Regions from separate parts of the Paenibacillus sp. J22R67 genome, predicted to be linked through region 4. Evidence: riboswitches for the same ligand, from Rfam matches in the RefSeq annotation. Region 4 holds a riboswitch; each other region holds the start of a gene.

Evidence for each region. A riboswitch is a leader RNA that binds a small molecule or an ion and turns the genes downstream of it on or off. The one in region 4 is predicted to bind cyclic di-AMP.
Region 1: linked by a shared signal. The riboswitch ahead of AC58VC_RS30510 (CAP domain-containing protein) and the one ahead of AC58VC_RS35450 (hypothetical protein) in region 4 are both predicted to bind cyclic di-AMP.
Region 2: linked by a shared signal. The riboswitch ahead of AC58VC_RS32410 (APC family permease) and the one ahead of AC58VC_RS35450 (hypothetical protein) in region 4 are both predicted to bind cyclic di-AMP.
Region 3: linked by a shared signal. The riboswitch ahead of AC58VC_RS37290 (C40 family peptidase) and the one ahead of AC58VC_RS35450 (hypothetical protein) in region 4 are both predicted to bind cyclic di-AMP.

The regions. Positions count from the first base shown of each region.
Region 1 covers NZ_JCAUAX010000011.1:52,318-59,847, reverse strand. Annotated here, with positions in the region: gene AC58VC_RS30535 (spore germination protein) at 84-1,604, shown strand; gene AC58VC_RS30530 (GerAB/ArcD/ProY family transporter) at 1,597-2,685, shown strand; gene AC58VC_RS30525 (Ger(x)C family spore germination protein) at 2,682-3,893, shown strand; gene AC58VC_RS30520 (hypothetical protein) at 3,890-4,117, shown strand; gene AC58VC_RS30515 (GerAB/ArcD/ProY family transporter) at 4,134-5,210, shown strand; gene AC58VC_RS30510 (CAP domain-containing protein) at 5,269-5,937, opposite strand; cyclic di-AMP (ydaO/yuaA leader) riboswitch at 5,943-6,078, opposite strand; gene AC58VC_RS30505 (alpha/beta-type small acid-soluble spore protein) at 6,258-6,491, shown strand; gene AC58VC_RS30500 (ATP-dependent DNA ligase) at 6,569-7,399, opposite strand.
Region 2 covers NZ_JCAUAX010000013.1:60,992-68,521, forward strand. Annotated here, with positions in the region: gene AC58VC_RS32385 (ATP-binding cassette domain-containing protein) at 1-82, shown strand, start outside; gene AC58VC_RS32390 (ATP-binding cassette domain-containing protein) at 73-1,740, shown strand; gene AC58VC_RS32395 (EcsC family protein) at 1,868-2,674, shown strand; gene AC58VC_RS32400 (hypothetical protein) at 2,842-3,036, opposite strand; gene AC58VC_RS32405 (NAD(P)/FAD-dependent oxidoreductase) at 3,295-4,524, shown strand; cyclic di-AMP (ydaO/yuaA leader) riboswitch at 4,710-4,870, shown strand; gene AC58VC_RS32410 (APC family permease) at 4,968-6,803, shown strand; gene AC58VC_RS32415 (YqkE family protein) at 6,860-7,120, shown strand; gene AC58VC_RS32420 (polysaccharide deacetylase family protein) at 7,156-7,530, shown strand, end outside.
Region 3 covers NZ_JCAUAX010000025.1:10,867-18,396, reverse strand. Annotated here, with positions in the region: gene AC58VC_RS37300 (M1 family metallopeptidase) at 1-1,841, shown strand, start outside; gene AC58VC_RS37295 (hypothetical protein) at 1,899-2,717, shown strand; cyclic di-AMP (ydaO/yuaA leader) riboswitch at 2,886-3,024, shown strand; gene AC58VC_RS37290 (C40 family peptidase) at 3,028-3,501, shown strand; gene AC58VC_RS37285 (MSMEG_1061 family FMN-dependent PPOX-type flavoprotein) at 3,581-4,243, shown strand; guanidine-I (ykkC/yxkD leader) riboswitch at 4,311-4,413, shown strand; gene sugE (quaternary ammonium compound efflux SMR transporter SugE) at 4,493-4,813, shown strand; gene AC58VC_RS37275 (methyltransferase domain-containing protein) at 4,850-5,743, opposite strand; gene AC58VC_RS37270 (hypothetical protein) at 5,921-6,517, shown strand; gene AC58VC_RS37265 (hypothetical protein) at 6,577-7,530, opposite strand, start outside; gene AC58VC_RS37260 (ABC transporter permease subunit) at 7,530-7,530, opposite strand, start outside.
Region 4 covers NZ_JCAUAX010000018.1:32,034-39,563, reverse strand. Annotated here, with positions in the region: gene AC58VC_RS35470 (response regulator transcription factor) at 1-1,110, shown strand, start outside; gene AC58VC_RS35465 (helix-turn-helix transcriptional regulator) at 1,111-2,013, opposite strand; gene AC58VC_RS35460 (APC family permease) at 2,165-3,991, shown strand; gene AC58VC_RS35455 (hypothetical protein) at 4,319-4,840, opposite strand; cyclic di-AMP (ydaO/yuaA leader) riboswitch at 5,125-5,293, shown strand; gene AC58VC_RS35450 (hypothetical protein) at 5,413-5,829, shown strand; gene AC58VC_RS35445 (hypothetical protein) at 5,928-6,371, shown strand; gene AC58VC_RS35440 (potassium-transporting ATPase subunit F) at 6,528-6,605, shown strand; gene kdpA (potassium-transporting ATPase subunit KdpA) at 6,653-7,530, shown strand, end outside.

The sequences.
Region 1 (7,530 bases), on a different contig from region 4:
TGTTAAATCGTTCCTCGATCAATTGGTTTAGCAACCAGCTTAATTGGACAAACAGATAATTATCACATCTAAGGAGCGTTCTCATGGATGCAAGTTTGTCGAATTCATTGGAAGCTGTTTCCTCCTCACTCGATGATAACCTTCGAACTCTTCGGGTTATATATTCAAAATGCAAAGATGTTAATTTCCATGATTTCCTTATTGGGGGGACAACAAGGGCCCTCGTCGTTTATTTCGAAGGAATGGTTAATCTTGAATTATTGGATCGAAACGTCCTTAGCCCTTTACTTAGCGAGACCATTGAAGAATGGAATTACACGGAAAAAGAATTGTCATCCATCATTTCCATCTCTGACGTCAAGGAGACTTTGACATTCACAGACATAATTGCTCACCTATCTGTAGGTAATGTCGGACTTTTCATCGATGGAATGCCCTTGGCCTACTCGCTCGGTCTCGCCTATTGGGAAAAGAGAGGCATCGAAGAACCCACGGCAGAATCCGTTATTCGCGGTCCACGCGAGGGATTTACAGAAACAATGTCTGTTAACACAGCTATGCTGCGGAGGAAAATTAAAAGTCCTTCACTGAAAATGGTTTCGTACAAAATAGGAAAACACACACGCACGGAAGTCGTCGTTGTTTACATGGAGGGCATCGCCAATGAGGGGCTCATTCAGGAAGTTGAACAGCGGATCTCCGAAATTGAAATCGACGGTATTCTGGAAAGCGGATATATCGAAGGCTTGATCGAAGATAACCCGCTGTCTCCATTTCCACAAATTCAAGTAACGGAACGTCCGGATGTTGTTTGTGCTGCGCTATTGGAAGGACGTACAGCGATCTTGGTAGACGGGACGCCATTTTCTTTGATAGCGCCTGCCACACTGTTCTCTCTTTTACAATCACCAGAGGACTATTATCAAAGATTTATTATTGGTACCTTAATCCGGTGGCTGCGTTACTTATTTTTTTTCATAACACTGCTGCTCCCGTCTTTGTATGTGGCTATTCTGACATTTCATCAAGAGATGGTTCCCACATCCCTCTTGCTCAGCATCGCGAAGTCCAGAGAAGATATTCCGTTTCCCGCACTCGTTGAAGCCCTTCTCATGGAAGTCTCTTTCGAGGCGCTCCGCGAAGCTGGCGTTCGGCTCCCCAAGCAGGTAGGTGCTGCTGTTAGTATCGTGGGAGCACTCGTCATCGGACAAGCCGCAACTTCTGCGGGTTTAGTGTCGGCGCCGATGGTCATGGTCGTAGCTATCACTGGAATCGCCTCCTTCATGATGCCGCAATATGCCACAGGCATTGCTCTGCGAATGCTCAGATTTCCCATCATGATCTTATCGGGAATTTTGGGACTGCTCGGTCTCATGCTTGGATTTATTGTCATCGTAATCCACCTTTGCTCCTTGCGCTCGCTTGGCGTACCCTACCTCCAGCCGCTAGCGCCGATTAGAGCAAAAGAATTAAAAGATGTGATCATTCGTGCACCAATCTGGTCGATGCGGACTCGCCCTAAATTTACCGGAAGGATGAATGCAATTCGGCAGCCCTCTGGACAAAAACCAGAACCACCAAAAGGGGATGACATTCATGATTGAGAAGGGACGGATCTCCCCACTTCAACTAGCTATCATTATGCATCCGACTGTCCTCGCTACCGCCACTTTATCCGTTCCGTCCATAACCATGAAAACCGCTGGCATTGATATGTGGATGACCCCCATGCTTTCGGCAGTGGTAGGACTATTGTCGGTGATTGTCATGTATCGTTTGTATATCAAATATCCGAATCTGACCTTTATCCAATATACGGAATCAATTCTAGGCGTGTATGCAGGGAAAGTGCTCTCCGGCTTTTTCCTCGTGTCCTTTATCTTTACGAATGGGCTCGTTCTGCGCGAATACGGGGAGTTTGTCATCGGTAATTTCTTGCATGAAACACCGATGGCACTCGTCATTTTTTTCATGGTGGCTGTATGTGCCTATGTCTTATATGAGGGGATCGAGGTGCTTGCCAGAGTCTCTCAAATCCTTATCCCTTCCGCTGTGCTCATCATTTTCATTATGCTTATATTGATGATACCTACTCTTCATCCTAAGGAGATGTTTCCTATTCTGGGAGATGGCCCGCTGCCATTACTAGTGGGGTCGCTTGTACCTTCCTCATGGTTTTCCCAGTTTTTCATGTTGTCGTTTCTTTTTCCATTTTTGAACAAAAAGCAGCATGTTTTGCGGTGGAGCTTCCTCAGTGTCGGCATCGTGATGATCACCTTGCTAACGATTAATCTGACAATCTTATTAATGTTCGGATCGCTTACGGTCCAATTCAACTACGCTTTCCTCATTGCAGTACGGTATATTTCCATCGCTGACTTTCTGGAACATGTGGAATCGCTGCTGATGACCATCTGGATTATTGGGATATTTATTAAAGTCTCTCTGGTTTACTACGCCACTGTGCTCGGTATGGCGCAGTACCTAGGTCTCTCTGATTACCGGCCTCTCATTATTCCAGTTGGCTTTCTGATGCTGCTGCTCAGCTATTGGGTTTCTCCTAATTTCCAGGAGCTCATGCATGCTTTGGGAACTAACATCCCTTTTTTGGCACTAATCACGCAGCTTGGTGTTCCATGCATGCTTCTTATTGCGGCTTCTTTCAGAAAGGGGCAGCATGGATGAAGGCGATGCTAAATCTGTTGTTAACAGCAAGTCTCTTCACGCTTTTGCTGACAGGCTGCTGGGATCGGACGGAAGTGAACGATTTGGCGCTCGTCACCGGAGCTGCAATTGATCAATATGACGATAAATCGATTGAATTAACCATACAAATTTTTATTCCCCGAGGTCCCGGAGGAGGCGGCGGCTTAGAAAGCAGTAACAAAGGGGGCAGCATTCAAACTTCCCTCGTTAAATCCGCGGTTGGCGTGGATATTGCTGATGCGATTTCTAAGATTCAAGAGAAGATGCCACGCAAAATTTTCTGGGGACATACCGAAATTATTATTTTTGGTGAGTCTACTGCACGAAGAGGCGTTCGAGACGATGTAGATTACTTAATGAGAGCGCCTCAGCCAAGAGAGCGTGCCTTTATGTATGTTTGCAAAGGAAAAGCGCGCGAAATCCTTGAAATGAATACAAAGCTGGAGCGGAACTCCTCAGAGATCATGAGGGAGATTGGCAAGAGCAGAATCATCCTGAGTGTAACGTTGGCTGATTTGGCACAAATGCTAGCGAATCAGTCTGGCGCAGCTGCCTTGCCTTTTATTGAACTCTTAGCCGCAAACACTCCAAGAAATCATGACACAACAGGAAGCTTCACCAATTATACAGCTGTATTCAGAGACGACAGAATGGTCGGCACCATTGATGATCCAACAACCCGCGGCCTGCTTTGGCTCAGAGACGAGATTAAAACAGCCGTTGTAACCGTAACACCGGAGGGTGCATCCGGCCATGTCTCCCTTCGACTATTGAAGAGCGAGACGAAACTGCAGCCTCTCATCGAAAACGGCAAATGGCGCATGAACGTCTGGATTCATACGGAAGACGATGCGCTGCAAAATACGACTTCATTGGATCTAGCCTCCGATCATCAAGCTGTTAAGCGTGTGGAAGCCGCTATGAATGATGACATCGAAGAGCGTGTCGCGGGGGCACTTCGAAAGGTGCAGCAAGGTTTCAAAGCAGACATTTTTGATTTCGCTGGGGAATTCCACCGAGCATACCCTAAGCAGTGGCGGCAAAACCAAAAGCGTTGGAACGAAATCTTCCCGAACGTCGAGGTCACCGTACAATCTGACGCCAGAATGCTGCGTCCAGGACTATCCAGCATCAAGTCTTCTCGACCCGAAGAGGAGAAAGAAAAGGAAGAGGAATATACAAAATGACATCCAAAGACATTCCCATGTGCATGGCCGCGTGTTTGCTCATCACTCTATTTCAGTGGTTTCGCATGAAAAACACGCCAAACAAGGAGAAAGCGGCTTATCTCTCTATCTTGGCTTTATGCTGGATTCTTGCGATCTCATTAGTCATGAATCCGGGCATGCCGGGTCCGACGCAGCTCGTGAATTACATTTTCTACCCTCTCGGTAAACTCTTAGATCGTTAAAGGAGCACTTACGGACATGCAGATCGGCGGGAAACAATTATTCTGGATGATATTGACCATGCAGCTGGGTATGACCATTCTACTGACGATTAATCCGTCTATCCAAACTGCGAAGCAAGACGCCTGGCTTTCAACCATTTGCGCAACCGGGATAGGTGTAGGGGTCGCATTTGTTAGTTCTCGGTTGAACCTGGCTCATCCAGGGCAAACCATGATGGAATTTTCCAAGCGGTTATTGGGTCGATACATCGGCTATGTGGTCATTGTGGTATATTTGATCTTCTGGTATAGCGTGCTTGCGATCATCCTAAGGCAATATTCAGAGTTCATCGTCGCGACGATTCTGCCTAGAACTCCGATCCTTGTCCCGATTCTTGGCATGCTCCTTGTTGCGATCTATGTAACCTTCTCAGGTATAGAGGTCATTGCCAGATGCTGCGAAATTCTTGGGCCTTTAACCCTGTTTGGGATTGCAATTCCTCTTCTGCTCAGTCTAAAAAATATCCACATTAACAATATCCTTCCCATCTATGTGGATACCGGCGCGATGACAATCTTGAAGGGAGCGCTGCCGACTTCAACGTTTCTTGGGGACTGCATCCTTCTGCTCGTTATCATGGGATTTCTTTCAAAACCCCAAACGGGGGTGAAACCGGCTATACTTGGGGTGGCTGCAGCAGGTTTGTTAACAAGTATTTCGACTTTCTTAATCGTTTCTGTTTTTGGACACCTCACCGCTTCGGGCCAAACTTATCCATACTTTAATTTGATTCGTTATATTTCCTACTATGACTTTTTTCAAAATCTCGATTCCTTTGTTATCGCTATTTGGATTGTTAGTGTGTTCACTAAAGTATCCCTCTACTTTTTTATCTGCACATATGGCACAGCCCAAAGCTTTGGCCTGAAAAAATGGCGACGAATGATGTGGTTCGTAGCACCGGTTACCGCGCTTCTTACTTTGATACCGCGGGACTTTATCGATAGTTCTGTGCTTTTTCCGCAAAAAATCGCGATCCCTTTTTTCTTACCTATCCATGCGATCTGTCTGCCACTTTTGATGTGGGGAGTTGCTAAATGGAAATATAAATAAAACCCTTGGGAATTTCCCGGCTGGGAAATCTCAAGGGTTTTTCTGACTTAGTTGCTGATTAGTTGCTGATAAATTCCTGCACCCATTCTCCATTATAATAGGCAACACCGATCTTGGTGAAGTTGGGGCTCAAAATATTTTGACGGTGACCCGTGCTGTTCATCCATGCTTCCATGACGGCATCAGGTGTAGGCTGTCCTTTGGCAATGTTCTCACCTGCGTAGGAATAACGAATGCCATAAGTGCTCATCATATCAAAAGGTGACCCATAGGTCGGCGACGTATGATCAAAATAGCCGTTGTTATACATATCTTTGGCTTTGTCCAACGCCATAGCTGTAAGCGCGCTATCGCTAGTTAGCGCTTGTAGCCCAGCTTTTACCCGCTCCTGGTTAACTAACGTAACGACTTGGCTGGCATAAGCCGATTGCGCTGGCGAAGGTACAGCTGGTGTAGCAGGGGCTGGTGTCTGAGAACCGCCACTTGTACCCGTGCTGCCAGGAATGTTCAACTTCATCCCGGACCAGATCACATTGGGGTTGGCAACCTGAGGGTTCGCTTTAATGAGCGAAGTGAGACTCACGCCATACTTCTGGGAAATCAACCACATGGTATCGTTGCCTGACACTGTGTGCGTGGCGGATGCAGCCATGGCCGCGCTAGAGCTTATAAGGACACTCAGTCCAATAGCGCCGGTAACGACTAGCTTTTTGTAACGTTTCAACATAAGAAATCTCTCCTTTTTGCGGCCTGCGAGGTTAGCTGTCGGATTCGGGTCAAAGAGTAATCACCCGGCCGCTAAGATAGCGGCTTCACCCCAAAGAATGGGTCCCCCGTGCTTCCTAAGAAGCTTCGGCCTTCTAAGTTTTTGATCCATAATCGATCTTTCCGATTGTAACACGGGGTTTTCTTGAAAACATGACTCAAAATTTTCCATTGCTTTATGAAAGCGTATCCAAACCACTTCAAAAATATTTTCCAGTTACATGAATAAAAAACCAAAACTTCCACAAAATACTCACATACCAAATAAAGGAGTGAATCCAGATGGCTAGCAGTAGAAGCAATAACTTACTTGTGCAACAAGCAAAATCAGCTCTTGAGCAAATGAAATATGAGGTCGCTCAGGAACTAGGTATTCAGATTCCTCAGGACGGGTATTATGGCAACATGGCTACTCGCGATACCGGTGCAATCGGCGGGCACATTACGAGAAGATTGATTCAAATCGCAGAGCAACAGCTAAGCGGCAGCAATAACGGGAATTTTAGACGCATGTAAGCATGTAACAACCTTATGTACAGAGAAAAAGACTGCACCACCACTTCCTCCTTGGTGATCCAGTCTTTTTTGTTTTTTCAAATCACAAATTCCATAAAAACCGGAGAACGAAGCCTTCCGTTTTTCGTCCAGCTTTTCGTCTTAATTTTGGCCATCAGCCGCGGTTCCATATAAGCGAAATGATTGTCTTCTTTGTAGACTAAGCGATGCTTCACACCATCCAGTGCCTTCTGATGCAAAGGTGTTACCCCCGTCTCAATCACGCCAACAGGAATCTTCAGCCCGTTCGCTGAATCAATTGAAGCCAATAAAGCAAAGTTATTTTTCCTGTAACCAGTAATGTATACATCTGCATAAGTCCAGTTAATCACTTTTTGCCACTGCCTGGAACGTTTGTTACATTCGTACTTGAAATTCTCTTTTTTAGACTTCAAAATGATGCCCTCAAGCCCATCCTGCCGGATTTCCTCAAAATAATCCACCGCTTTACCTTCGTAAACCTTCACCTTCTTGTACCTGTTGTTCTCGACGAAAGCTTGGTCTAACAGCTCCTTACGTTTAAGCAGGGGCAATGCGGTGACATCAATTCCCTTGTATTTTAAAATGTCAAATGCACAAAATACAACGGGCGATAAATCTGTCGGATTTAAAAATCTAGCAGACATCGCTTCAAAATCCGGTTTACCTTGATCATCCAAAATGACCAATTCACCATCAAGTATCGTTCCCTCGGGAATCGGACACTCGAACAATTCAGGAAATTTATGAGTCACTAATTGATTGTCTTTCGTGTATACATATAGTTTGTCCATATTTGAAAGAATACACCTGAAACCGTCCAACTTAACTTCTACCACATGATGTTTACTGTTATAAGGCCTATTATCTTTGGCGTCTTGCAAAAGCATAGGAGAAATGAACATATGAAATCACCCTACGTTAGATAATACTGTACAGTTATTCATCTGCCTATAGGGACTTGAAGGAAATCGAGGCCTGTTCGCTCCATTTTCGACAAAACAAGTGCAAACCATCTCTA
Region 2 (7,530 bases), on a different contig from region 4:
ACTGAATCATGGCTGCAAGCTTTGTCTGCTTCCGCTGGATATGGATGAGCTGGCCGAGGCGGTGGCAAATTCATGTCTATAGCCTTGCAAAACATTCAGATAAATGTCCCGGATGATCCTAATCAGCAACTGCTGAAAGATATCAGTTTTGAGCTTTCTGACGATTCAGTTACCCTATTAATTGGTCATTCAGGTTCGGGGAAGTCGACGCTTCTTCAGGTGCTGGCGGGTATTTTGGAACCAGCCTCAGGAGTAATAACGCTTGATGAGCAGCCTTTGTGGGATAAAAGAAAGGTAGACCAAGCTCACCTTTTGCGGCTCGGCTTGATCTTTCAATTCCCGGAGCAGCAGCTGTTCGCCAGCAACATTCGCGGGGAATTCGCCTACTCGCTGCGCCCTTATCGGCTCACGGCGGAAGAGCGCGAGCGCCGCATCCGCGCCGCCTTCGCAGACCTCGACCCCCGCGGCGTCTTCGCCTTGGAGCGCTCGCCCTTTGCGCTAAGCGGCGGCGAGCAGCGCCGGCTCGCGCTGGCGACAACCTTCGCCACGGCACCGGATTGGCTCCTCATGGATGAGCCAACCGCCGGCCTCGAGGCGGCGGCCGTCCGCGAATTGCTGCGCATCATTCGCGCGCGAGAGCGTGGCGGTTTCCTCATCGCCACGCACGACTTGGACACGTTCCTGCCGCTGGCAGACCGTGTCCTCGTTTTAGACCGCGGTGAGCTCGTCTTCGACGGCTCGCCGGAAGCACTGTGCCGCGCGCCAGAGCTGCTTACGCGCGCGGGTGTTGGCCTCCCGAGCAGCGTGGAGGCCGCTCAAGCCTTTGCGCGCCGCGGCATCGCCGTCGCGCCGGATTTGCTCACGCCGGAGCTGGCTGCTCCGGCGATTTTACAGGCGCTGCGCGAGCGCAGCAGCGCAAGCCCAGCGCCGGCGCCGCAAGCGGCAGCGCCGACACCCGCGCGCGAAGCGCACGCTGCGCCAGCGATGCCGCAGGCCGCGTGGCTAGCGCGTGATCCGCGCGCGAAGTGGCTGCTCTACCTGCTGCTTGTCATCGGAACGATGCAGCTGCAGGTGTGGAGCGGCCTCGCGGCTTCTGCGCTGCTCCTGGGCCTTTCGTGCCTCGGCCTTCCGCGAGCCGCGATTCGCGGCAGCTGGAAGATCGCCGTGCCGTTCTTGATCTTCATGTTCATGTCGCTCGCGCTGGCAGGTTTATCGTGGAGCGCGGCCGAAGGGCAATTCCCGCTTGGCTTCGCGTTCGATCGCGCTTGGAGTGCAGCCTTCGTGCTCACACGTCTGTTCTTGATCCTGATGGCCGGCTACTGGTTAGCCGTGTCTACGCCGTATGGTCAGCTTGTGCAGGGACTGAACTGGGCGCTGTCCTTTTTCCGCAAGATGAAGCTGCCGGTGGAATCCTTTGCTTTGGCGGTCTCGCTCTTGTTTCGCTTTATCCCGCTTATTTTACGGGAGTGGCAGCGCTTCTCGGCGATTGTGAGGGCTAGAGGCAAAGCGGCGATCAGGCCCGGCATGGTACGTATGAGGGATATCCCGGCGCTGGTCGTGCCGCTCCTGCTCGCTATGTTTCACAAAGCCGAGCAAATGACCATAGCGATGGAAATGAAAAAAATCGACGGTAAGCAGCAACTGCTGAAAAAAAGCACGTTAAGCTGGCAAGCTAAAGATACGCTGCTTGTTATTTGGAGCATAGTTGTTTTTGGCGTCCTGATGCTTATGCGTCATTAATAGGGAGAGCAGCTCATTTGGAGGAGCTGCTCTTTTTGCTCGGCTGTTGTCGTTATTGAGGGAATCTTGAGCACGCCTGCCCCGTATACTATACTTTGAATAAGAAATGCGGACGGCGGTGCCAAACATGAAATTTTCTGATTACAGTATCTATGAGCAGCAAACGCTGCGTAAAGTGAAGCTCTGGGAAATTCGCCAACAGAAAACGCCAAATATGATTGAAAAAGCCTCGAAATCCGTCTCCACAAACATCAATAAGCTCATCCCGGAAAAAGTGCACAAAACAATCACGGCAACCGTCAGAGGGATGTTTCAGACGACGCTGTTCGGGATGAACTATATCCCTCAGAATGACCCGCTTGTGGGCGCTACTTTAGCGGAAAGTGATGCTAAAGCGGAGGAATTGCTGTCGCTCTACAAGAAGATTGCGGCTGCCGAGGGAGCGGGTACAGGAGCTGGTGGGATTTTGCTCGGACTGGCGGACTTCCCGATTCTGATCGGAATAAAGTTGAAATTCCTGTTTGAGCTTGCGCACGCCTATGGCTATTCCACGAAGGATTATAGAGAGCGCCTGTTCATCTTATATGTGTTTCAAATCGCGTTCTCCAGTTCGACCAAAAAGCCGGCTCTACTGGACACGATCAAAAATTGGCACGAAATCGCAAGCGGCTTTCCACCAGCGGATGCGTATATGGATCAAGTGGATTGGCTGCAGCTTCAGCAGGAGTATCGGGATACAATTGATTTCCGTAAAATGCTGCAGCTTGTACCCGGCATCGGTGCTGTCGTGGGTGCGTGGGCGAATTTTGGCCTGCTCGAAGAGTTAGGCGTGGCGGGCATGAACTGCTTTCGCTTGCGCCGATTAGAGGATAAAGCGAGGTTGGATGCTGAGAGTGAGCGTGAAAGCGAGAGTGGGAGTGGGAGTGAGCTGTAAATGAGTCGAATCTCTCGTTGGACGAAATCCAACGAAAATGCCAATTTGCCCGCTATAATGCGGTTCTCGTTGGATGAAATCCAATCCGCAGGGGGAATTGGCATCCCTTTAGGCTGATATTAGCGAGTCTCGTTGGATTTCATCCAACGAAACGCGGAGATTCCGCCTCATAAAGGTGCTCTCATTGGATTTCGTCCAATGAGAAGACATGGCTTCGCTACAGGAGTTCCTGTGCCTGACCCGCCCGCCCGTGCGCCAATGCCGCAGTGCCATGCTCGGCCTGACCCACCCGCCCGTGCGCCAGTGCCGCAGTGCCATGCTCGGCTTGACCCGCCCGCCAGTGCGCCAGGCCGTTGTGCCATGCTCAGCCTCCCCACCCTCCTGTGTGCCCGTGCCGCAGTGCCATGCTCGGCCAAATCCGCCCACCAGCACCACCGCCTTTTTTGACCAAGCTAGGCAATATTCCAGTGATTTTTAGCAAGGAAGCACATATACTAAAAGTGAGCAAACCATGTGCAATCCCTGACTGACTATGTGATTTTTTTCACATGACAACCTTGAATGGTTTGGTCGATTTTTTCATAGAGAAAAAAACGATTTAATCGGAGGAGAGGATTCGGATGAGTAAGCCGAAGGTAGTTATTCTGGGCGCTGGCTACGGTGGGCTAGTAACCGCAATAAGGCTGCAGAAGCAGATCAAAGCAGATGAAGTGGCAGTCACACTGGTGAACAAACACGATTATCACTACATGACGACGCATCTGCATATGCCGGCAGCTGGTACTGATCATCATGAAAATGCGCGTGTAGCCATTAAGGAACTGATCGATGAGCGGAAAATTCATTTTATTAAAGCGACGGTTAGGCAGATTTTGCCTGAGGAGAAGAAGGTTGTTCTGGCGGACGAAGTCCTTACTTACGATTACCTGGTAGTGGGGCTTGGAAGTGAAACGGAAACCTTTGGTATTCCAGGACTGCGTGAGTATGCGATGACGATTAACAGCATTAATAGTGTCCGCTTCATACGCCAACATACGCAGTACATGTTCGCTAAATATAAATTGGACTCCAAGCATAAGGAATATTTGACCATCGTCGTTGGAGGCGCAGGTTTCACAGGTACGGAGTTTGTTGGAGAATTAGCGGATCGGATTCCTGATCTTTGCCAAATGTTTGACGTTGACCCTGCACTTGTTCAAATCATTAATATCGAAGCATCGCCTACCGCTTTGCCGCCAGGACTGCCGAATGATCTCGTGGAATACGGCATGGAAGTGATGCGCCGCAAAGGGGTTCAATATAAATTATCTACCGCCATTAAGGCATGCGAGCCCGGCGGTGTCCTACTGGGAGACGGCCAATTCATTCCTGCCGGCACTGTTATTTGGTCGGGCGGCGTCCGCGGGAATTCCCTGCTGCAGGATGCTGGCTTCCATGTTCAACGCGGCAGGGTCAAGGTGGATGATTACTTGCGTTCCTTGCAATATCCCGATGTTTTTATTACGGGGGATTGCTCCATTGTCATGAGCCCAGAAGGCACGCCATACCCCGCCAATGCCCAAATCGCGGTCCAGCAGGGCTATAATACGGCAACAAACTTGCTCCATACCCTGAGGGGGAAGCCCTTGCGACCTTTTGCCTATGATTACAAAGGGACGGTCGCCTCGCTGGGTCGCGGAGAAGCTATTGGCATCCTGAAGGTCAAAAAAGTGAAAGGTAAACTTGCCGCATTTCTCAAAAAAATGATCGATGCCCGCTATTTATTTCTCATTGGCGGTATCCCACTCATCTGCAAAAAGATGATTTTTAAGCAAAAACAAGCCACAAGAAAGCGTCATGTGAGAAATTAATTTGACTAAAATACGCTAAAACCTAATGATTCCGACAATAAGCTAGTAAATCAGAGATACTGAAAGGATTATACCATTGTAAGCGGATTATCAAATGAATGTGGGGAGGGAATAATCTTTTTTAAGATTTTTCCCTCCTTTACTATGAGCTAATAAGAGAGTAGTATCAACTCGTACGTTAACAGTTGAATATTTCGCTTAATTTTCTATTCAGAAAAGCGGGGGAACCATAGGTTTCAACGGGGTGAGTAAGGTGCGTCTTGTCGCATGCGGCAGATACCTTTAGGGCAGATTTCTCGCAGCCCGAACCCGTCAGCTAACCTCGTAAGCGGTCGTGAGAAAGGAGAACATGTGGCTAAGCACAAGGTCTATCCTTGTGTTTTTTTGCGCTTAAAAATGGGAAATCAAGCTGAAAACTAGGTTATTTGGAGGAATTTCAAAGCATGACAAGTGACTCACTGAAAAAGATTGTATTCGGTAAACCGCTGAAATCGGCGGAGCTGGAATCTGAGAAAATGCAGGTATGGAAGGCTCTGCCCATCCTATCTTCGGATGCCCTGTCTTCGGTAGCCTATGGCACGGAGCAGATTTTGCTAGAGCTTGCGACTGTTGGGGTTGCTGCTTTTGCTTTCTCATTGCCGATAGCAATCTCGATTATTGCTTTAATCATGCTTCTTGTTTTGAGCTATCGCCAGGTGATTGAGGCCTATCCGATGGGCGGCGGAGCTTACATGGTGGCCAAGGAAAATTTGGGAATGATGTCGGGAAGACTGACTGGGGTTTCACTGCTGATTGATTACACGTTAACCGTTGCGGTTTCGATTTCGGCAGGTGTGCAGGCGATAACGTCGGCTTTCCCAGTTACAGTGCCTTATATTGTCCCCATAGCCTTAGTGCTCGTCTGGGTGATGGTTTGGCTGAATTTACGGGGTACTTCTGAATCCGGCACCGTGTTCGCGATTCCAACGTACTTTTTTATCCTGTGCATACTGCTCCTGATTGGTAAAGGGATCTTCGATATGCTGACAGGATCCATGAACACGCATGAGTTTCAAGTGGTTCCCAGCTCGATGACGAGCTCACTTACATTGTTTGTCATTCTAAAAGCTTTTTCATCCGGCTGCTCGGCCGTGACAGGTATTGAGGCGATCTCGGATGCGGTGCCGCATTTCCGTACGCCATCTGTCAAAAATGCCAAGAGAACCCTGGCTTCCCTCGGTACTCTGCTGGCTATTGTCTTTGGCGGTGTCACCTTGCTGAGCTTGGGTTATGGGATTGCACCTGATCCGCACGGACATACTTCGGTCTTGTCGATGGTTACGGAGCAGGCATTTGGGCGTGGAATCATGTATTATGCGACACAGATTGGCACCATGCTGATCCTGGTGTTGGCTGCGAATACGAGCTTCAACGGGTTTCCGATCCTGGCGTCTATTATGGCTCAGGATAAAAACTTCCCGCGCATGTTCTCGTACCGGGGAGATCGGTTGTCGTTTCACTACGGGATCGTAACGTTAGGCGTTTTGGCAAGTATCTTGCTCGTCATTTTTAAAGGAAAAACCGATGCACTCATTCCACTTTATGCGATTGGCGTCTTTTTATCTTTTACCCTTGCCCAAAGCGGTTTGGTCCGCAAATGGTTCAGAGAACGTCCGGCCGGCTGGATCGGCAAGTTCGTAATTAATGGTCTGGGGGGAATTGTTTCCCTTGCTGTTTTGATTATTTTCTGTATTACCAAATTTAGCGAAGGCGCTTGGATTGTTATTATTGTGACGCCGATTTTACTTTGGGGAATAACCAAAATTAGCAATCACTATGATGATGTAGCCAAACAGCTGCGCATTGATATCACGCAAGAACGCGTATGCACGAAAGAACCTGTGATCATAGTGCCTGTAGCAGGCATTCACCGAGTGGTGGCGCAGTCTTTGAATTATGCCAAATCCTTATCTCCAAATGTCATTGCTTTCTACGTATCGTTTTCGGATGAGGATGAAGAGGCGATGCAGGAGAAATGGGATAAGTGGGACCCAGGCGTTCGGCTTGTTGTGTTCAAATCACGATATCGCACCATTTTGAAGCCTTTGGCGGAGTTTATTGAAAGAGTCGATACCCATGTTTCGGAAAAGCAATCGATCATGGTGATCCTGCCTCAGTTCATGCCGAAGAAATGGTGGCATCGCCTGCTCCACAACCAGTCTGCCGCACGTATTCGTTCCAAGCTGCAAGCCGATAAAGATATCGTCGTTGCGACGGTGCCCTATCATTTGCACGAGTAGCGGTGTACAATAAAGGGGTAAAACTGATGTAGAAATGGAACAGAGGTGAGCCCTTTATGGCAAAAAAGAAATGGTCTAACACAACCGCTGAACCTAGCGCGCAAGATAAACCTGCGACACTCAAAGATTTACTGCGTCCTGATATCATAGCGGGGCTGAAAGCTCAAGCTGATGCGATGAAAGCAGAGGAACAGGCTCGTAAGGATGCTGCCAGAGCTGAAGCGGAGGCTGCGCGCAAGGCGGAAGAGAAACGGCTGGAGAATGATTTTGGTCACTTGCTGGAGAAGAGCAAGCTTGATTGGAGAAAACACAAATGAGGAAGCGCTTGGTGTGCTTCCTTTTTCTTTTGAGTGTGGTGATAGCGCTTTCAGGTTGTGGGGTGGAGGGAATTGCAACGCGTGTTGTAGAGCCCGCCGTCAGTCCGGTGTTCTTACCGCCATCCATCCCCACAGCAGTACCGGTAGAGGGATCGGTGGAGAAGACAATGGGAAAGGGAACAGGAGAGATATCGACTGAGAGATTAGCTGAGGGATCGCTGGGTACATCACCAGTGAGATCGTCGGAGACACCGACTGACTCTGCAATGGATGTATCGACAGACGTACCAACACACACATCCGTACTTGCGCAGGCGCTCGTATCTTCAACCACGCTATCCCTTTCATTAGTAGAAAGTTACAAAACAGCCGTCCCCGATAAATGGGGCGAGAACATTCCTGGCGTGCGG
Region 3 (7,530 bases), on a different contig from region 4:
AGGGTGCTGATCGCGGCAAATCTTCGGACAAACAAACGCAGGAACCGCTGAGCTACCGCATTGCGGAGTATCACATGAATGTTGCCTACACGCCAGAGACGAGGCAGCTCAAAGGGCAGCAAGCGTTATCGTGGGAAAATCCGGGTACAGTTCCTGTGCAAGAGATTTATCTGCATTTATATCCAAATGCATTCGCATCTAAGAAAACCACGTTTATGCGGGAGTCCGGCGGCAAGCTGCGGCAAGATGAAGCCACGGCTGATAGTACCGGCTATATGGACTTGCTTTCTGTCAAAACGGCTGACGGCGAGGACCTTACGCCACGCATGGTGTTTGTACAGCCCGACGACGGCAATAAAGACGACCATACGCTGCTCAAAATACCGCTGTCAAAACCCGTAGGGGCCGGTGAACGAGTCACCCTCAAGACGGAGTTTCTCGTCAAACTTCCCCAAGCCTTCGCCAGAATGGGCTATGTGGACGACTTCGTGATGGCTGGGCAATGGTTCCCTAAGGTTGCCGCATATGAGCGGGCCGGCACAAGGGGTCGCACGGAGCCAGGCTGGAATCTCCACCAATATCATGGGAATTCGGAGTTTTACGCAGATTTCGGATTGTATGATGTGAAAATTCAAGTGCCGGCGAACTATACGGTTGCCGCGACCGGTTTCCCTGTGAAACCAGCTGTGACGGAGAACGGGACGAAAACGTATCAATTTTATGCCGATGACGTGCATGATTTCGCATGGTCAGCATCACCGCACTTCGTGTATGTGGAAGAGCCCTTCTCTACACCGCAAATACCCGGGGTGAAGATCAAGCTCTATCTGGATCCCAACCATCAGGAATTGAAAGACCGTTATATGTACGCCGCCAAAAAAGCGCTATCCCGCTATAGTCAGTGGTACGGATCGTATCCTTACTCGACCTTGTCCATCGTTGTACCTCCTCCTGGAGGCAACGGCGCAGGCGGAATGGAATATCCTACGCTAATAACGGCTTGGGGCGCGGAGGACAAAACACCGGATCAGGAATTGGAACGCGTTGTTGTACATGAGATCGGACACCAATACTTCTATGGCCTCGTGGCGAGCAATGAGTTTGAAGAAGCTTGGCTGGATGAGGGCTTTACCTCCTATGCTGAGGATAAAGTGATGGAAGCCGACTTCGGAGCGACCCCTAATTTGCCTGTCGAGTCCAGCTACATTACTTCTCCAAACGCCCTACGCCAAAATGCATGGGCCTATACCGGACATGATCAGTACGCAGAAAATGTGTATACCAGAGGCAAGCTCGTGCTGAAAGCAATTGAGAAACAGGTTGGCACCAAAACCATGGATCGTATCATGCGGACTTATTTTCAAAAATGGCAATTCAAGCACCCCTCCACCAAAGACTTTCAAAACATTGTCGAGGAAGTTTCCAAAACGAAGTGGGACGACTTCTTCAATGAATATGTCTATGGCTCGATGATGATTGATTACACCGTTGAGAGCATCCATGTGAAAGCTGCAGGCAGCAAAGGAACTGGCCCTTACGAAAGTACGGTTCTCATCTCCAAGCGCGGCGGAAATTCGCCCGAAGTGCCGATTCAGTTCCATTTCGCCGACGGTACGGTTCTCGACAAAACATGGGACGGCAAAGAGAGCAGCATTGAGTACAAACTAACCCACACGACGCCTGTTGATTGGGTTCGCATTGATCCGAACTACTCGCTCATTCTAGAAAACAAACATATTAATAACTTCATGCAAGCAGAAGTAGATACCAAGTGGAAACTCCGCCTGAATCTCGGCATTATTCAATTCCTGCAAGCTATTTTCGGGTGGGTGGCCTGGTAGGCGCCCACTCTACAAGGCAAGTTTGCCTTCAGAAAACAACGCTTAGGAGGGACACCCGTGACAACCTATCTCAAATCCGGCTTCAGGGCGGCTCTACGGCAACCCTTCGCTACGATTGTTTTATTCATCTACCAAATGTGCTGGGGCATGCTGCTGTATAAGCTTGTACAAGGGGTGCTAGTTCCCCTCATGCACCGGTTTCCTGGCGGCGACCAGCCGAAGGAAGCGCTCCAGCTTTTTCTAGCCGAAAGTCAGTTCCAGTTATTCAAAACGGATCTTAGCCATTCCTACCTGTGGTGGCTGGCTATCTTGCTCCTAGCTCGCATGCTGCTCACCCCGATGATGAATAGCGGCGTCTACTACTCGCTCACACATTCGGATCAAAATGCTGGCTATCGCTTCGTCCGCGGCATCAAGGAACTCATGCTTCCCTTCTTCGCCGTGTATATAATCCGAATCGCCATGTCTCTGCTGCCACTCATCTGGGTACTGCCCAAAGCGCAGAAGGTGCTGGCTCACAGCACATCTTACGAACAAGCTTCCCTCGACTTACTGCCTTGGCTCATGGGGATGCTGGTTTATGGCTTCCTGCTGCATCTACTTTTTATGTACGTGCAGTTCGCTATTGCGGCGCATCTCGGCATCGTATCCACGGTCATAACGTTCATGCGGTATTCACTTCCAATTATCGGCCTTTCTCTGATACTTTTACTCAGTTCAGGACTTTTGGCAGGGATCACAGTTACTACGACCTATATCTGGGCAGGTCTGGTAGCGCTGATCATTTATCAGCTTTTCCCGCTCTTCCATATTTTCATGCAAATGTGGTCCATCACTTCGCAATATCAGCTTCTTTCCGCCAAAATGAGCCGATGAAACCTAATAAATAAAACCATTAATGGTTTAGATTTGTTCAATCCCCTTGCAAAAGGGGATTTTTTTGTCTGTAAAGCGAACCTTTACACATTTTTTCAGACCAAATTGCACGAAAAAGGAGGAATTTCGATGTTTATGACGAATTAAAGTGACTAGCATCAAAAAACCAAATATTTCATGCCGAATTCCTCATTTCTTGGGGAAACGGGGGAACCATACCGGGTGAATTGATCTTGCAAGACAGGGATCATAGGGAACCTTCAACCGAACCCTCCAGCTAACCTCGTAGGCACCGGAAGGAGACAAGCAGTTGAAAAAGGTTGTTGCTCTTCTTTTTAGTCTTGTTTTGTTTTTGAGTGTAGCTTTAGGGAGTGTGTCTGCGTCAGAATCCACATTGGACTCAACGGTTGACGAATTGATTGGAACACCGTACCGCGATGCGGGAACGACAACAAGAGGCTTTGATTGCTCTGGTTTCACATCGTACGTGTTCAATAAATTCGGCATTGACCTTCCTCATAGTTCAGCAGCTCAAAATAAAGAGGGCTACTGGATCGACAAAAGTGATCTGCGTAAAGGTGATCTTGTGTTCTTCGACACAGGGGGTAAAGGCGTTTCTCACGTTGGCATCTACCTTGGAAACGGTGAATTCATTCACTCTGCTTCCAATGAAGGTATCGTGAAAAACAAACTAAGCGAATCCTATTATGCGAAAAGGTATGTATCCGCTAGACGTGTTCTGTGGGATGATATCTATAATCAACTAACTGCTGAATCCAAGTAATTTTCTTGTTCCTCATGAATAAAGCCCAGACAAGCGTTAGCTCGAATGAGCCGCTTTTCAGGGCTTTTATTCTTTTCTTGTGGTTACAAATTTGTCAGAAGCGCTTGGGCTTCGAGAAAGGACACCAACCATGTCGCTAACAAGTGGAAACGACAACCCGCCATTCCCTGGTATCATTCAGTCCCTTGAGGAGCTAAGACCCCGTGTCGGAGAGCCCCACCTTGCCGTCCAAAATAAAGTTATCTCCAGCATCGACGATCATATACGCGCTTTTTTGGCAAAATCCCCTTTATTTTTCTTGTCTACGTCAAATAAAGAGGGTCTATGCGACGTCTCTCCGCGCGGTGACCATCCAGGCTTCGTCCATGTCCTGGATGATCGTCGTCTGATCTATCCTGAACGGCTGGGGAATCGCCGCATTGACTCTCTGCAAAATCTGCTCGACAATCCCCAAGTCGGCATGGTGTTCGTAATCCCCGGTGTCGAAACCGTGCTGCGGATTAACGGACGCGCTTGGCTGACGCAAGATGAGCAATTGCTCGAAGGTATGCAGCTTGGCGGCAAGCTCCCCGTTGTAGGGGTTGGCGTTGAAGTGCAGGAATGCTTCGTTCACTGCAGTCGCGCCCTCAAGCTATCCAAGATTTGGGAGCAAGACACTTGGCTGCCAGAACAGGAGCACCCGGATAGCATGGCAATGTTCCGTGCTCACGTGGCTCTGAATGGCGTCGAGCTGAAGGAATAGAGCAAAGCATCACCTTATGAGAAATTGTGTAACTTGACATAGCATGTAAGCCGTCCTATAATTACGACATCATGTTTCTAGGGTTCCGGGGCGCTGCAGCGCTGGTCTGGTCCGAGAGAAAACACACAGCGGATACGCTGTGATCACGGAGGGGAAAAAGCCCGGGAGTCTTATCGCGATGCGATAGTGCTTCCAGGCTTTTTCTTTTTGCCGCGCATCTTCGAATACTTATTGAAGGAGTGATTCACGGTGGCATGGTTATATCTGGTCATTGCAGGTGTTTTTGAAGTCGTATGGGCGATCTCATTGAAGTTCTCCAATGGTTTCACACGACTGATTCCATCAAGCATCACCATTGTCGGCATGATTATCAGCTTTTATTTTCTGGCAGCAGCTACGAAAACTCTTCCTATCGGCACAGCGTATGCCGCTTGGACGGGTATTGGCGCTGTAGGGGCGATTATTATCGGTACCCTATTCCTGAATGAGCCTATTAGTTTACTGCGTATTCTATTCATGATCCTCATTCTGGTCGGCGTTCTCGGCCTTAAGTTCACATCTGGACATTAAGCCTAACGTTTCTTACTTCACTTTGGCCGATGATTCTTAAGCCACTATGTAGCTAACATACCAGAAGGAGCTGCCTACAAATATTCGCAAATTCTCCGACAGCGGCTTAAAGATCTCATTCAACTCTTCATACGAATAGTAGTTTTTAATAATTTCATGCTTGGAGCCATCGGCCAGCTCCCTTCTTTTGTACGTATCTTCGCTATGTTCATTCGTAATCAGCTCTCCGCCTCTTCCTGGCACGTACACATTATCCGCAATAAACACGCGGGCTCCTCGTCCAAGCCGCTCGTGGAATCCTTGCAAAAAGGAGTCCACGCGATTTTTCGGAATATGCGAAAACCAGAAGTTGGCGAGTCCGCTGTCAAAGTCCCCTGTTACCTCAGAAAGCCTGTATGCATCCCCTTCTATGAAGGTGGTATTATGAAGCGGCCAGGACTTAGATTCCGCAATTTGCAGCACCTCTGGTCGTACGTCCACACCAACGATGTGTTTGGCCTTTTCCGCCATGAACTGAGTCCAATATCCGGTACCGCAAGCCACTTCCAGAACACGGCTCCCTGTTACCTGCTTCTTCACGATATCCGCCAGCATCGCAAGCTCTTGCTGATAGTCCGCATCCTCGCGGGCGTAAATCCGTTCATATTCAGCCGCTCGCGCACCGTAGTAATCCTGCACGCCTTCTTTCTCTTCATGCAAAAGCCGCTGCCGATCCTTCACCTCGTGAACGATCCGTTGTTTAGCTGCCAATAAGTCGGCAAAAATAGCTCCGCCCTGCGAGGCATAATTCGCCAGTAGACCATGCGTCGCCATCACAATAAGCTGCGTCATAGACAAGCCTGTTTCCTCCGCCATGCGCTCCAGATCAGTCTTCACCTTTTCAGGTAAGTAGACGGAAAGTCTTTTGGTTTTATCGTTCTTGTCATCCATTGGGAGGAACCTCCTTTGCGTTTTTCTCATTATAACATATATTATATGTCATTTGAACATATTAATTGTACCTTTTATTGCAAATGAGAAATTCAGGCTACTTAAAGAAGTTGCTACTAGCCTTTCACCCTCGCAAATCCCTCTAGTACACATAGAATACTAAGCAAGTATATTCATATGTTGATAGGAGATGGAGAAATGATTCCCAAACAACGTATTGCTGGAAAACCGAGCAGAATTGTTCGGCTCCCCAAGAGCGCAGGGCTGCCAAGAAGCAAAGCCATGCTGATGTACCGCACGCAACTTAGAAAGTACCATAAGCCCGGGTCGGGCCGCTTTCTGAGCCAACGCACCGTTTCGATCGGAACCGACAACTCGTGGTTCAATGCACAAATCATTCCCCGCGATCCTGCGTGGGTGCCCGTTACGAATGCCAACTATGTTTGGTACTCTGGCAACTTAAACAGTGAGAATGCTATCATTTCGACACGCTTCACGCTTGCTCAAAATAGAGCCATTCTCGGCGCTTCTCTCTTCCTATCTGTCGACAATTACGCCGTTGTCATCATTAACGGTGTGCCGCTCCTCTTTGACGGACCGCAGAATACACCTTCTTTCTACAATCCTGGTCGTACTTTCGACATTCGTCGATTTGTAAGACGTGGACGCAATGATGTCGTCATCATCGCCTTTAACCTTGGCGGACCGCGCACCGCGCAAATGCCTGCAGGCGTTGCCGCCAGACTCGATTTTCGACTCAGCAATTTGCAGTAATACTTTCTTATCTACTGAAAAAGGCCGGGCCTCCATCCGTGGATGGAACCCGACCTTTTTTACATCAATTGTCGTTCGCTCCCATAGCGGCGCTTCAATTGACTTAAGAAGAACTGCAGCGAGAGGAATAACAGGGCGAAGCTGGTACCCACACTCAAAATAATCCAAGGATGCAGCCTAATATATCTGGAGCCATATGCGATAAGGGATAACCATTCCCCCGATGTTGTGATGGTAATGGAGTAACCGGCATCGCTGTCACCAATGGTTTCTGTACCGCCAAGTACAATGTTAAACACAGCTAATTGACCCAGCAGGAAAAGCACTTGCATGAATTCGCTAAGGAACATGAACGTCATTTCATTCCTCATACAGGGGATTAAATGCCTAACTGTGCGATGAACAACGGAACCTCCCATTAAACGCGATGCTTCAATAAATAATTTATCATTATAATAGCGTGTACGTTCGGCTATCTGATGAGCAAGCGGAAATACGCCGATGAACGTGACGAGTATGACAAAAGTAGCGGAGAAGAGCATCTTGTAGTGCGCATCCGCTTTCACCCACTGATCGAGCCTCAGACCGAAATACATCCCGGCGAGTGGCGGAAACAGAAATACAAAAGCAGGTACGGATGCGACTACCCACTGCATCGCCTTTAGAACCCCCCACCCTTTGCCGGTGGTCCCGCTCCACAATCCCCAAGGCAGCGCTATCACAAAACGGAGCAGTGTTAGAGCTAAAGTCGTGCCCAGCGTGTACTTCAATCCGTTAAGCAGTAGGCTCAGCATATCAAAGCCCCGATGATCCGTCCCCAGCAGGAATGTACTATTCGGCGAGAACGGCGGGATGTTGTAACGCGTTTTCCCGTCTTGTTGATACTGTATCATGTTGATTTTGTCCGCTGGCAGAATGCCATGCGGCTTCAGCCATGTGCCAAATATCGCAACAAGGAGAATAAGAGCGATAAGCGCAATTGAGATGTAAAATGCGCTTGATGGACGTTTTAT
Region 4 (7,530 bases):
GAAAATAGTTTATTTGCCCTATGCAACGGTCTTACGACCTTGAAGTTTGAGGAGCTGGACAGTGTCTATGTGCAAGGCTGGTTTATCGGCGCTGTTTGTATATTTGATACGACCAAAACAGGGAAGTCTTTTTCGGACATGACCTGCGCCTTTTATGATGACCTGCGTGAGCGTATGAAAGGCTTGCTCGTTTATGGCATGAATTTTGCCATGGTGTCGCTGCCTGATGGTGAGTGTGCGGTTATTGGTTCTTGGGATCCGTTGAGAGGTTTTGATTGCAGGGAACAAGTGCAGCAATTTTTTGACGAGCTGGCCTGTATTGCTGAACCCTATCGTCAAGAGGGTTTAGCTATAACGATTCTACAAACCGGTGAGTGCCGCGGCTTCGATCAGCTGAATGTCCAGCTTGCCCAGCTTGGGGAATGGAGCCATCTACGTGTGGTTCGCGGCATCGGGCAGCGCATTAGGTATGTAGATCTGGAGTCAGAAGCTCAGGTTCCTGATAGCTCCAAAATCAGTTTGCTTTTCTGCGCGATTAAGCAGCATATGTATTTCAGGGCGTATTTGAATTATCAAACGGCTGTTGGAGAGCTGGAGGGATTGCTGCTAGCTGGCAAACGAAGTTCGAGTGCGCAAACGCAGCGGGCCATTCACCTGTATATGGTGCAGGCACTAGGTGTTGGAGGTGCTTATAATGCCGATGCCACGCGGCCAGAGACTGAAGTGATCAGGGCATTGAGGGAGATGGGGGAAAGCAAGCTGCGAGAGATCAAGCCCAGGGAGCCAGTCACGGCTGATCTGATCGAGCAGGTCGTAAAGTATCTCGAACAGCATTATATGGATGATATCGGGATAGGTTCAATTGCCCAGCAGCTCAATGTGTCTGCCAACTATTTAAGCATGCTGTTTAATAAAAAAACAGGAACGCCATTCGTTAAATATTTAACGAATATTCGCATGCTGAAGGCCAAAGAGCTGCTGCTCAATACGAATTTGCAAGTGAAGCAAATCGCGGAGAAGGTTGGCTACTACAGCACGCGGCATTTCACCAAATTATTTGTGGAGAACTGTTCGAGTTATCCATCGGATTATCGGAAGAGTCATGTCTAGTCAAATGAATTGCGAAAACTTGCGATACTGCTGAGCCGACATCCCTTCCCACTTTTTAAATATACGACTGAAATAGTGAAAATCATCATAGCCGACTTCCAGCGAGATTCTCTCGATTTTATTATCCGTTTCGCGTAGCAGCCGCTTAGCCTGCTGATGCCGGACGGATTGCAGGTATTTATTAGGGCTCATGCCGAGCATATCTTTAAAAAGCTTACTCATATAGTCTTCATGAACATTGATGAAAGCGGCCATATCGCCATTGGTCCACTTTTTTCGGTAACTCGTTTTGAGTTCATGAGCTAGATGCTGTAAGCTTTCTTGATATTTCGGGTGAAGGGTACGATCGGTCTCGGCTTGGTGCCGGATAAGCAGTGTGAGCATTTGGAGCATCAGCCCCTTGGAAACCATTTCGAAGCCTTGTTTCTGCTCGGTCATTTCATGGATGGTCGCTTCCATCAGCGAAACGACAGCAGGAGGAAGCGAGATGGAGTATCCGTATGGAAACAGAGGTGTCCCGTCGATAGAAGGCATCGCGCAAAAACAATCCACAAGCGGATTGCTTTCATCCACGACAATATCCCCTTGCTTCACGCGCAGGTCGCTAAAGAAATCGAAATGAATCCCCAGCAGATGAACATGCGGCGCTGTCAACACTTCGATCGTGTGATACACGTTAGCTGGTATAAGCAGCAGCCTTCCAGCCGGAATCAGCAGCGATCTCCCCAGTAAAGTGGCCAGCAATTCGCCTTGAATGACATAGAGAAACTGAAAATCGTAAATGCGCCGCGCCCATTTGAATTGAGGCGTTCTTTGGTGCAGTTGAGCCCAATGCACGCTGGGCGCTAGCTCGCGATATGTGGTAGGCCGAATCGGAGATCCCTCTGTCAATGTCATCACCATCCAATGGATAGACTGAGTAGACGTTCGGTTCCATTTTATCACATGGCTTGTTCGACTTTTGTAGAAACTTGGCAGTATGAATTGTGGTTCTTATTGTATCTTCGAGGGTAATTTAAGGGAGGATGAACTCAAAAAATTTGGCGGTGGTATGATGTTGTCTGCATTGAAAAGGTTACTCATCGGTCAGCCTTTGAAATCAGCCGAATTAGGGGAGCAAAAGCTGAACAAAACAAAGGCATTAGCGATCCTGTCTTCCGACGCGCTATCATCGGTGGCTTATGGACCTGAACAGATTCTGATTGTGCTTATCACAATAAGCGCCGCGGCTCTTTGGTACTCGGTACCGATCGGTGTCGGTGTGCTCATTCTATTATTGGCTCTCATTTTGTCATATCGGCAAGTTATTTTCGCGTATCCCCGTGGGGGCGGAGCGTATGTCGTTTCGAAGGAGAATTTGGGTGTGAATGCGGGCCTTCTCGCTGGTGGCTCCTTGCTGGTGGATTACATCCTAACAGTGGCGGTCAGCATCTCGGCGGGGACAGACGCCATTACTTCTGCCTTCCCGTCGCTCCATCCCTACAATGTGAACATAGCTACTCTGCTCGTGATCGCCATAACGATCCTAAATCTCAGAGGGATCACGGAGTCAGCTTCGATCCTTGCCTATCCCGTCTATTTATTTATTTTGGCGTTGTTTATATTAATCTGCGTAGGCTTGTATAAAGGGGTGACAGGGACAGTCTCACCTGAAGTGCATACTACTATAGGGACGCCGGTTGCGGGAATTACACTGTTCTTGTTATTAAAAGCTTTCGCATCCGGCAGTTCGGCATTAACGGGCGTGGAAGCAATCTCCAATGCGATTCCAAACTTCAAAGAGCCAGGACCGAATAATGCCTCCAAAACCTTAGCGGCTATGGGGTTATTGCTTGCCATTTTATTTTCGGGCATCGTGTATTTGGCTTTTGCCTACGGCATCGTTCCCAAAGCGCAGGAAACAGTAGTCTCACAGATTGCCTCCCAAACATTTGGGAGGAATTACATGTACTATATCATCCAAGGCACCACTGCGATGATCCTTGTGCTTGCCGCGAATACCGGGTATTCGGCCTTTCCTTTACTTGCTGTTAATTTGGCCAGGGACAAATATATCGCTAGAATGTTTACGATCAGAGGGGATCGATTGGGCTATTCGAACGGGATCATTTTCCTGGCGGTTATGTCGATCATTCTGATTATTGCTTTTAAAGGCCGGACGGAGCATCTCATTCCCCTGTATGCGGTTGGTGTGTTTATCCCCTTTACGCTCGCGCAAACAGGAATGCTGGTGAAGTGGGTACGCGAGAAACCTAAAGGCTGGATCGTCAAACTAACGATCAATTTGATTGGCGCGTTGATTAGCTTTACCGTGATGCTGATCTTTTTTATCACAAAGCTGGGGCAGGTATGGCCTGTGTTTATCTTCCTCCCCTTAATTGTTTATACATTCCATAAAATCAAAAAGCACTATGAGGCTGTCGGTGAGCAGCTCCGAATCACGACATGTGAGCCTTCCGTCGAGATCAAAGGCAATGTGATGATTATACCTGTCGCGGGAATTACACATGTCGTGGAAAATTCCATGAATTACGCCAAATCGCTGGCGCCGGACCAGATTATTGCTGTGTATGTGGCTTTTGATCGGGAGGCCGAGAAGCAGTTCCAAGAGAAATGGGAGTGTTGGCAGCCGGATGTGCGGTTAGTTACGCTGCATTCTCACTACCGAAGCATCATTCAACCGTTGACGAAATTCATCGATACCGTGGAACATAAGGCGAATGAGTCGAACTACCGGGTAACGGTCTTGATTCCGCAGTTTATCCCCAAACGAAACTGGCAGCACATTCTCCATAATCAGTCCAGCTTGCTGATCCGCGCGTTTCTGCTGTACAGGCGGGATCTGATCGTGACGACGGTGCCGTATCATTTGAAAAAGTAGATGTGTAAATAAATTCGAGCATATTAAAACGGTTTTTTTGACAGCTATGGGGAACTACACGCCGCTATTTTGATAAAAACCCAGATATTCGATGTTTAGCGGAACTACGTTCCGCTATTTTGCCAATTTCACTTAAAAAACGTGCCATGGAGGACAAATAGGAGCCTGTAGTTCCGCCTTGAGAGGAAATCGTTTATTTTATTTAAAATAGAGGACTGTAGCTCCCCTCGTAAAAACTAGGCCGGATTTCCGTTAGATTTTTGGGAATTACGCTGGATCATGAGGACGTCAGGAAACCAACCTGGCGTTTTTTGCATGTCAGGCTGCCTACACCGTGGGGCTCCCAGCCTTAATTGTTTTCCCAAGATAGTGCTCTCTTTGCACGCGCATGATGAAAGCTTGAAGTTCTTGCTCGGTTTCACACACGGCCGCGTGTTCTAACCAAAGGAAGAACCTTTTTTTACATATGGCAGAAGCATGCAGCGGGAAGGTATCTCTCGATTTGATCACATATAGTCCAGAGGGAACGTTCTTCCAAGGGGCTGTGAAATTCATGCGGATAGATAGCCTAGATCGCTTCTCCCAATCTTGCTCCTTTTGTTTGTTTCGTATAGACCTGTACATGTTCATGATCACGTAATGCTCGGAGATTTCCGTCCATTTGGCATATCCGGCTTGCTGCGCTTTTTGAATAATTTCCGACTTCGCCTTACAGAACCAGTACCCGACAATAATAGGGAAACGGTTAGCTTCTTCTAGCCATAAGACACCGAACCACTCATAAGTTAAAGCGATGGGATTTAACGCTTCGGGGATTAACCCTAAATAATAATGGGGAGTAGAAGCCATCGTCATTTCTCCTTTGCACGTAAGACCTGACAGAAATAATGTGTGTGTTCTGCTCCTTAATTGTAAGGCTGGGAGTGATAAAAATGGGGTAAAGAAAAGTGGGGTAACCCATAAAAAAACGATAAAAATGGCGTAAATGGAAGGAAAACGAAGCTTGGATAGTGATAATGAATGCTTTGATTAATTGAAAGCGCACCCATTAGTCATTATGCCGAAAAAGAGATTGCGGTACGTTTTACAGGCTGAGCTCCAAGGCGTAAGATTCAGAGCATCAACTTCACAGCAAGTTGAAAATGCTGAGTTCCCGCAAGGGGAACGGGGGAACCAATTGAGGACGGCTCTAGAGCAACGTCTTCGCGGGGTGAATCCAAGGCAAGCTCCAGCTTGCCAAGGTAGGGCGCTTCCAAGCCCGAATCCGACAGCTAACCTCGTAAGCGAATTGGGAGAGAGCCAACGTTCTATCGTGCTAATTACAGCTTGTATATAGAAGCTGCCATGAAGCCCGAGAGCAGAGATTCTCTGCTCGCAGGCTTCTTTTTGTTGTCCAAAAATTGAGGAGAGTGAATCTACCAATGGTTCCCGAATGCAAGATTACCCGAATTGAATGCTATCGCTTTGATGATGAGTTATCCGATAAACTGCTGCCTGGACATGGCCGCGACTGCCTGTGCGGCATGCTTTCGATCTCAACAAGTCTGGGGACGAGCGGTTTAGGGGATTATGAAATTCCTTGCGGCAACCTGAAGGGAGATTTCGTTCAATGGGCTGTTGTCTTTCAGAAGCTCAAAGGGCTTTCCCTTGAGGACGGTTTGGAATATGTGCATCAGAAGAAAGAGGCATGGGGGGAAACAAGGACTCATGTTATAGAGTCGGCATTAACGGACTTGTCAGATAAGCTTCATCATAGATCTATAGGCAAAAAAGAGGTAGATGTTCTATCGAATCGTTCCTATATCTTTGACCATTCAGAGGCTTATGTCTCTTTCTAAGCAGGCATTTTTATGCTTTTTTTATATGCACGCTATAGATTCTTTACCTCATTTTTATACCGTTCGGCGTTACAATGAGTCAGGTAAGAGAGGAAGCGATGAAAGTCATGCAAAGCGATTTGCTGCTAATAGCTGCGCCTACCAAGGCAGGCGAAGACTTTATGAAACAAATAAAGTTGAGTAGTTTTCCTTTTGTTGCATTAACAAACAATAAGATGGAAAAACTCAAGCTAGAGGGGCAGGGAGTGAAAAAAATCATCCAAGTGGATACATCGGTACCGGGTTCATCTACACCTATTATTCCCGATTATCCAATCGGAAACATTATTTTGTTCGAAGAGAGCTTGACGTTATGCTGCCGGTACATTCAGATATGCCGCAGTTGGACATCAGGGTCTATGTATGTGATTACCCAAAGCGTAAATCCTAGATTGATTTATAAAGGGTTAGGCGCTGACTACGTTATTTATTCTAAAAATGGTGATGTGAAGTTCCTTCTATCCACTTTATTACAAAAAACCAATAAATTAGGTACTGTCTGATTTGAAGGAGGTGCGCTATGTACAACGATGTGACAATGATTTTATTAATGGCATTGACCTTCCTGGGGTTCTGGGGATTTATGAAATTTTGTGAAAAAGCGTAAGCTGATGCTTTCGATGCAAGTTTTTGGATGAAAACTTATAGGAGGCAACCAAATGATTGTGATTGGACTAATTGCGGTAGCTATCATGGTGTATCTCGGTTTTGTTTTAGTAAAGCCGGAGAAATTCTAATGGATAAATATGAACTTAAGTAAGCAGGGGGAGAACCTACTATGGGTATGGGATTGTTACAAGTAGTCATCACACTGGTGATTATCATGCTTTTGGTAAAGCCAGTGGGTAGTTACTTGGTGAAAGTATTTGGTTATGAAAAGAGCGGCCTGGATCGTGTGTTTGGTCCCTTTGAGCGTGCGACCTATCGGTTAGTGGGTGTAAAAGAAGAAGAAGCGATGGGGTGGAAAAAATACTTAGGAGCTGTATTAATCGTCAATTTTGTCATGATGATCCTGATGTACGCCGTATTTCGGCTTCAAAAGTATCTACCGCTTAATCCCGATGGGATCGGCAATGTATCGCCAACGATCGCTTTTAATACTGCGATTTCCTTCATTACGAATACGAACTGGCAAGCTTACAGTGGTGAAAATACACTGTCCTATCTATCTCAAATGGTAGGGCTAACGTTCCCGATGTTTACGTCGGCAGCAACGGGATTCGCAGTAGCTGTAGCTTTTATCCGCGGATTAGTTGGCCGTCAAGACAATCTCGGAAACTTTTATGTGGATATGACAAGGGCGATTACTCGCGTATTTCTGCCGCTTAGCTTCATTGTTGCTTTAGTTCTAGTTTTTCAAGGAGTTCCACAAACCTTGCTGGGAGCTGCTCAAGCGACAACGATTGAAGGGGCCGAACAAACGATTACTCGTGGATTGGTCGCTTCCTTTGAATCGATTAAGCATATCGGTACTAACGGTGGCGGATGGTTCGGAACGAATGCTGCCCATCCTTTTGAAAATCCAACGCCATTTACCAATATGATCCATATCATTTGTATGATGCTGCTGCCTACTTCGCTGGTATACGCATTCGGATTAATGAGTAAGAACAAAAAGCAAGGCTGGACCGTCTTCGCTGCTATGGGAATTATCTTCTTGGT